2 regions of the Kocuria sp. KKT182 genome follow, and region 2 is predicted to be linked to the other one. Evidence: riboswitches for the same ligand, from Rfam matches in the RefSeq annotation. Region 2 holds a riboswitch; the other holds the start of a gene.

Region 1 (3,385 bases), 340 kb from region 2:
CCGAGGGTGTCGAAGCCGTCGGCGAGCCACACCATGAGGACGGTCAGCAGGACCAGCAGGTAGGACACCACGGCCACGGAGCCGAGTTCCAGCACGCCCTGCAGCCACAGCGGCATGGGCACACCCCGGCGGTCCGGGCGTGCAGCGGGGGAGGACAGGCCTTGGGAGTTCATCACCGACCATCCTCCCACGCCCGGGCGGCACCCCGGCCGAGGCTTCACGGCGCCTTCACCGGCGGGCCACGCCCCGCTCGCCGTCCGGTCGCCCGGCCCCGGCAGGCTCGGGAGCATGAGAGTCGCCGTGGTCGCCGAGCAGTTCCTCCCCCACCTCAACGGAGTCACCCACTCGGTGCTGCGGGTCGTCGAGCAGCTGGTCGCCGGCGGGCACGACGTCGTGGTCGTGGCGCCCTCCTACGAACCCGCGCCGCTCGGGCGCCCGGCGGAGCAGGTCGTCGAGGACCTCGACGGGGTGCCGGTGCACCGGCTGCCAGCCGTTCCGCTCACCGGCTACCCCGCCGTGCGGGTGGCCGGCGGGACCGTGGCCCGGGTGCGGCGGCAGCTGGAGCGCTTCCGGCCTGACGTGGTCCACGTGGCCTCCCCGTTCGTGCTGGGCCGCCGGGCGATCCTGGCGGCCCAGCAGCTCGGGGTGCCGTGCGTGGCGGTCTACCAGACCGACGTGCCCGGCTACGCGGCCAAGTACGGGGCCCCGTTCCTCGAGCAGCTCCTGTGGGGGCACGTGCGCTCCATGCACAACCTCGCCACGCTCACGCTCGCGCCGTCCACCGCGGCGGTCCGGCAGCTCACCGAGCACGGCGTCCAGGACGTGCACCTGTGGCGGCGCGGGGTGGACACCACCCGCTTCTCCCCCCGGCACCGGGACGAGCGGTGGCGGGAGGAGGTCGGCGGCGGCCGGCGGATCGTCGGCTACGTGGGCCGGATCGCCCCGGAGAAGCAGGTCGAGGACCTCTCCGCGGTCGCGGACCTGCCCGGCACCCGCCTGGTGGTCGTGGGCTCGGGCCCGGAGGAGGACGCCCTGCGCCGCCGGCTCCCGCAGGCCCACTTCACCGGGCGCCGCAGCGGTGCCGACCTGGCGCGCATCATGGCGTCCTTCGACGTGTTCGTCCACCCCGGCGAGTTCGAGACGTTCTGCCAGACGATCCAGGAGGCCATGGCCTCGGGGGTGCCGGTGGTCGCGACCGGCCGGGGCGGTCCCCTCGACCTCGTGGACCGGTCCCGCACCGGCTGGCTCTATCCCCCGGGCGATCTCGGGGCGCTGCGCGGGTACGTGGCGGATCTCCTGGGCGACGAGGCGAAGCGGGCCGCGTTCGGCGTCGCGGCGCACGCGGCGGTCCAGGGCCGGACGTGGGACGTGCTGGTCGGGCAGCTGCTCGAGCACTACGAGCGCGCCGTGGCGCTCTCGGCGCAGGGGCAGGGGCGCAGCCGCCGGCACCGCCGGGCCGTCTGAGGGCTACCGGCGGGCGGGGGACGCATCCAGTACGGGCGCCCCGGTGCCGGCGTACCGCCCCGGCTCCGCGGTCAGCACGGTCAGCCCGTGGACCAGGGCCGTGGCCGCGGTGAGCCCGGCGAGCGGGTCGGCCGCCCCCGTCGCGGCCAGTGCTCCCCACGCCCGGGCCACGGCGGCGTCCGCGGGGAGGACCCGGCCCGGGAAGCGCAGCTCGAGCTGCTCCGCCCACAGCGTCTCGTCGGGCCGCTCGGCGAGCAGCTCCCCGAGCACCGTGGCGGGCAGGAACAGCCGCCGGTGTCCGTGCCGGCGCAGGACCTCGGCCAGCTCGGGGCAGCGCTCCGGGGTGCGCACCCCCAGCAGCACGGAACGGTCCAGGAGGAGGTCCACGGCGGCGGGCCTCAGGCCGCGGCGGCGAGCTCCCCGCGGGCCGGAGCCAGCAGGAAGTCCACGAACTCGGTGCGGACCTGCACCACGCGGGCGTAGTCCTCGACGCTCATGGCGGAGACGCTGATCGCCGGGACGCTCGGCGCGGGGTCGCGGCGGGTCCCGTCCCCGGTGGCCGGGACGGCGTGGGAGGGCTGGGGGAACGCGCCCGTGCGGGCGGCGGAGTGGCGGGGGTCGGACATGACCGGGATCCTTCGTGCGCTCTTGCTCGCACCGGGTACCGCTGCTGCGGCGATGCGAGCCGCTTCGTCATCCGAACCACCCGTGAACATGGGGTTGGTGCCCGGTCAAGTCGGAGCTTGCCGACCGGGTCTCTTGAAGCTCTCCCCATTGAACCACATCGGCCGAACAGTGTCCGCGTGCGGCGACCTGGCCGGATCCGGTGCCCCCTCCTGTGCACAGGCCTTCCCCGGGGTGTCACCGCCCGGACATCTCGACGACACATCGTTGCGCTGGAATGGGTCCCGTAGGACCGGGGACGGCGCAGGCGACGGCCCCGCGCATTACGTTTCAGTGACACAACTCACGACTCGCTTGTCGAGGTGTCGGTGCCGCGGGGTAGCCTGAACCTGCTTCTCGAGATGCGGCGTCCACGCCCTCGGCCGGAGATCGACGATCCCCGGCGGAACCGTGGAGGGGCTCCGACCCGCTGCGCGCCAACCCGATGTTCCCGGGTGGATCGGATGACGAAGCGGCGGGCAACGCCATCGGATGCCTGCAAGAACGTCAGGAGAAAACATGACCATGTCCGAAGAAAGAACAGCCATCACCACCGACCAGCGCGAGGAGTGGATCGACGTGACCGTCACCGCCCTCCCCGATCTCCACCTCGTCCGTCTCACGTCGACCGACGGGGACGTGCAGGAGTACCTGAGCCCCGAGGCCGACGACCTGGCCGCCGCGGCGGAGCACACGGAGGGTACGGCGCAATGGTGCGCCAAGTACCGCCAGCTCCTCGTTCCCGGAGCCCTCGCGGCGACCGGACGGCACCCGTTCTTCAAGCTCCACCCCTCGTCCCTCCCGCTGTCGGCATAGCCGGCGGACAGGAGCGCACGGAGGCCGCAGCCCGTCGGGCTGCGGCCTCCGTCGTGCGGGAGGACGGTGACGTCCGGAGCGCCGGTGGGACCCGCGGGGTGCTCACTCGAGGCCGTAGTCCCCCGCCGAGCCCCAGCCGCCGCCGGCCTCGTCGGCGGAGCCGTCGAATCCCCACTCGGAGGCCTCGACCTCGAACGGCACGGAGACGTCCAGCTCGGCGTCGGAGACCCGGTTCACCACGAAGGGGTCCTCCGGCTCCTCCGCGGCGGGGAGCGGATCGGGAACGGTCACGGCGCTTCCTCCCGGTGCTGCTCGGCGGGTACGACGACAGAACCGCCGCCGGGCGCAGCCCGACGACGGTTCTGGAGGATCAACGGGCCGGAGCCCGCGGAAGATCCTTAGGAGATGACGTTGATGTTCGCAGCCTGGGGGCCCTTGGGGC
Region 2 (3,385 bases):
GCCAGGGCGCGGGCGATGCCCACGCGCTGCTTCTGCCCGCCGGAGAGCTGCTCCGGGTAGTTGCCGGCGCGGGCGGCGAGGCCCACGAACTCGAGCAGCTCGGCCACCCGTGCCCGGCGCTTCTCCTTCGGCCAGCCGGCCCGCTTGAGCGGGTACTCGACGTTGCCGGCGACGGTGCGGGAGGTGAAGAGGTTGAACTGCTGGAAGATCATCCCGATCTCCTGCCGCACGGGCGCCAGCTCGGTCTCGCGCCGGCCGGCCACCTCGAAGCCCTCCACGGTCAGGGAGCCCGAGGACACGGGCTCGAGCCCGTTGATCAGGCGCACGAGGGTGGACTTGCCCGCCCCGGAGTAGCCGATCACGCCGAAGATCTCGCCGCGGCGGACGTCGAGGGTGACGTCGTCGACCGCGAGCACCTCGCGCGCCGCCCGCCCCGAGCCGGTGCGGAAGGTCTTGGAGACGTTGCGGAAGGAGACGAGCACCTCGTCCGGGCGCCCGGGTGCGGGCGGCCCGGCGGGGACCGCCGCGCTCACTGCTCCTGGTCCTTCAGCTCCTGCTGGTAGCGCGCGGTCAGCTCCTGGAGCTCCTCCGGCTCCAGCTGCAGCGGCACGGCGGTGTCCTTGGTCTCCTCCATCTCGGCGTCGAGCACGGCCTGCTCGTGGTAGAGGTCCGCGACCTGCCGGAGGGTCTCGTCGTCGGCGAGCTCCTCCGTGGTGGTGAAGAGGTTGACGTAGGCGCGGGAGCCCTCGGACTCGGGGTCGTCCTGGGCGAGCGCGGACTGCGGGTCGATGTCGGCCCGCGAGAGGAAGTCGTTGTTGATGACCGAGCCGGCCACCGAGTCGAGCGAGAGCACCGTCTGCTCCGCGGAGACCGGCGTGACCCGCACCGTGGAGGCCTCGGTGTCGACGTCGAGCTCGGTGGGGATGAGGGTGTCGCTGCTCAGCTCCACGAGACCTGCGGCCTCGAGCACGAGCAGGGCCCGGGAGAGGTTCACGGCGTCGTTGGGCACCGCGATCTCGTCGCCCTCCTGGAACTGCTCCACGGAGTCGTACTGGTTGGAGTACAGGCCCAGCGGGTAGATCGAGGTCGAGCCGATCGGGGTGATGGAGCCGCCGGCCGCGTTGTTGTAGTCGGCGAGGAACGGGACGTGCTGGAACCAGGTCATCTCCACGTCACCGGACTCGGTGGCGGGGTTCGGCTGGTTGTAGTCGGAGAAGTCGACGTACTCGACGGTGATGCCCTGCTCCTCGGCCACCCGCTGGAGGGCGTCGTGGGTCGGGTCGGTGCCCACCACGCCGATGGTGACCTTGTCGTCGGCGAGCACGCCCTCGCCGGAGGACTCCCCGGCGGAGCCGCCGCAGGCGGTGAGGGCGAGGCCGAGGGTCGTGGCCAGGGCGAGGAAGGGGAGGCGCTGCGATCGCATGTGGTGCCTTTCCGTGGGTCCGGGGTGTCGGAGGTCTCCACCGGGGCCAACGGGTCCGGCGGCCACGGTCGAGGGCGCGCCGGAGGGCGCGTGCGCGGTCGGACCGTACTTGCCGCCGGCCGTCGTCGGCCGGTGCCGGATGGTTCACCTGGGGCACCCCACTACGGGAGAGGGTTGCCGCCCAGCAAGCCAGGGCTGCACGCTGGGACTCGTCATCCGCCTGACAGACTAGCACGTGCGGCGGGGCCGGGCCCGGCCCGGTCAGCGGGCGAGGACCTCGCGGGCCCGCCGGCGGGCCCAGCGCTCGGCCGCCAGCACGGCCTCGAGCTCCAGCGGGCCGTCGTCGTCGTGCTCGCCCAGCACCGCCTCGACGGTGTCCACGATGGCGGGGAACCGGATCCGGCCGTCGTGGAAGGCGTGCACCGCCTCCTCGTTGGCCGCGTTGAACACGGCGGGGAAGGTCCCGCCCCGCTCCCCCGCCGCCTTGAGGAGCTCGACGGCGGGGAACGCCACCGGGTCGAGGGGCTCGAAGGTCCACTCCGTGGCGCGCGTCCAGTCGCACGGCAGGGCGGCCCCGGGCACCCGGTGCGGCCAGGCCAGGCCGAGGGCGATGGGAAGGCGCATGTCCGGGGGCGAGGCCTGGGCGAGGGTGGAGCCGTCCACGAACTGGACCATGGAGTGCACGACCGACTGGGGGTGGACCACCACGTCGATGCGCTCGAGGGGGACGTCGAAGAGCAGGTGGGCCTCGAGCACCTCGAGGGCCTTGTTCACCATGGTCGCCGAGTTGGTCGTCACCATCAGGCCCATGTCCCACGTCGGGTGGCGCAGCGCGTCCCGGGGCGTGACCGTCTCGAGCTCCGCCCGGGACCGGCCGCGGAAGGGCCCGCCGGAGGCCGTCAGCACGAGCCGGTCCACCTCCCCGGCGGTGCCGCCGCGCAGCGCCTGCGCCAGCGCGGAGTGCTCGGAGTCCACGGGGATCAGGGCGTCCGGGTCCCCGGTGGCCGCGGCGGCGGCCTTGACGAGGGCGCCGCCGGCGATCAGGGACTCCTTGTTCGCCAGGGCGAGCCGGTGCCCGGCCCGCAGCGCCGCCAGCGTGGGGGCGAGGCCGATGGAGCCGGTGATCCCGTTGAGCACGAGGTCGGCGTCGGGGTGGGCGGCGGCCGCGGACGCGGCGTCGGGCCCGTGCACGACGTCCGGGCGGTATCCCCCGGCCCCGGCGGACGCGGCCCCGTCCGCGATGAGGCCGGCCAGCCGGGCGGCGTCCTGGGCGGTGCCGCTGGTCGCCACGAGCGCGGCGCGGGTCTCGAGGGCCTGCTCGGCGAGGAGCTCGAGGTGCCGTGCTCCGGCGGCGAGGGCGACCACGGTGAACGGGTCCGCGCCCTCGAGCTCGCGGGCGGCCCGCACGACGTCGAGCGCCTGGGTGCCGATCGAGCCCGTCGAGCCGAGGACGCTGATCCGGCGGGGGCCGGCGGCGGCCAGGGCGCGCAGCTCGGGTGTCGGGCGGGTGCGGGGCGAGGTGGCGGGGGGCGTCATGGCCCCAGTATCCCCCAGCGCCACTCCTCGGTGCGGTGCCCGCAGGGGGTGCCTGCGGACGGCCCGGAACGGGCCGAGGCCCCGTCCACCGGGAGCGGTGGACGGGGCCTCGGCGACCGACGGGGGTGGGGTCAGCGCGTGGCGCGACCCTTGCGGCCGGAGACCGCGCCCCAGATGAAGAGCACGATGAGGGCTCCCACGACGGCGGTGATGATGGTGCCGATGTCGAACGCGGACTCCAGGTCCCCGATGCCGATCAGCGAGCCGAGGAAGCCTCCGAGGAGGGCCCCCACGATGCCGAGGACGATCGTGACGATGATGCCGCCACCCTGGCTGCCCGGCATGATGAGCTTGGCGAGGGCGCCGGCGATGAGGCCGAGGATGATCCAGCTGATGATTCCCATGATGGCTCCTTATCCGTCCCGG

What was found. A riboswitch is a leader RNA that binds a small molecule or an ion and turns the genes downstream of it on or off. The one in region 2 is predicted to bind S-adenosylmethionine.
Region 1: another riboswitch for S-adenosylmethionine. It lies ahead of ACZ2G1_RS17155 (hypothetical protein); the one in region 2 lies ahead of ACZ2G1_RS00485 (MetQ/NlpA family ABC transporter substrate-binding protein).

What each region holds. Positions count from the first base shown of each region.
Region 1 is NZ_CM145757.1:3,701,467-3,704,851, reverse strand. It holds gene ACZ2G1_RS17170 (cell division protein PerM) at 1-173, opposite strand, end outside; gene ACZ2G1_RS17165 (glycosyltransferase family 4 protein) at 289-1,464, shown strand; gene ACZ2G1_RS17160 (PIN domain-containing protein) at 1,468-1,851, opposite strand; gene ACZ2G1_RS17155 (hypothetical protein) at 1,863-2,090, opposite strand; SAM riboswitch class IV at 2,104-2,229, opposite strand; gene ACZ2G1_RS17150 (hypothetical protein) at 2,647-2,943, shown strand; gene ACZ2G1_RS17145 (hypothetical protein) at 3,046-3,234, opposite strand; gene cspE (transcription antiterminator/RNA stability regulator CspE) at 3,342-3,385, opposite strand, start outside.
Region 2 is NZ_CM145757.1:112,293-115,677, reverse strand. It holds gene ACZ2G1_RS00490 (methionine ABC transporter ATP-binding protein) at 1-533, opposite strand, end outside; gene ACZ2G1_RS00485 (MetQ/NlpA family ABC transporter substrate-binding protein) at 530-1,423, opposite strand; SAM riboswitch class IV at 1,524-1,640, opposite strand; gene dxr (1-deoxy-D-xylulose-5-phosphate reductoisomerase) at 1,685-2,959, opposite strand; gene ACZ2G1_RS00475 (GlsB/YeaQ/YmgE family stress response membrane protein) at 3,091-3,363, opposite strand.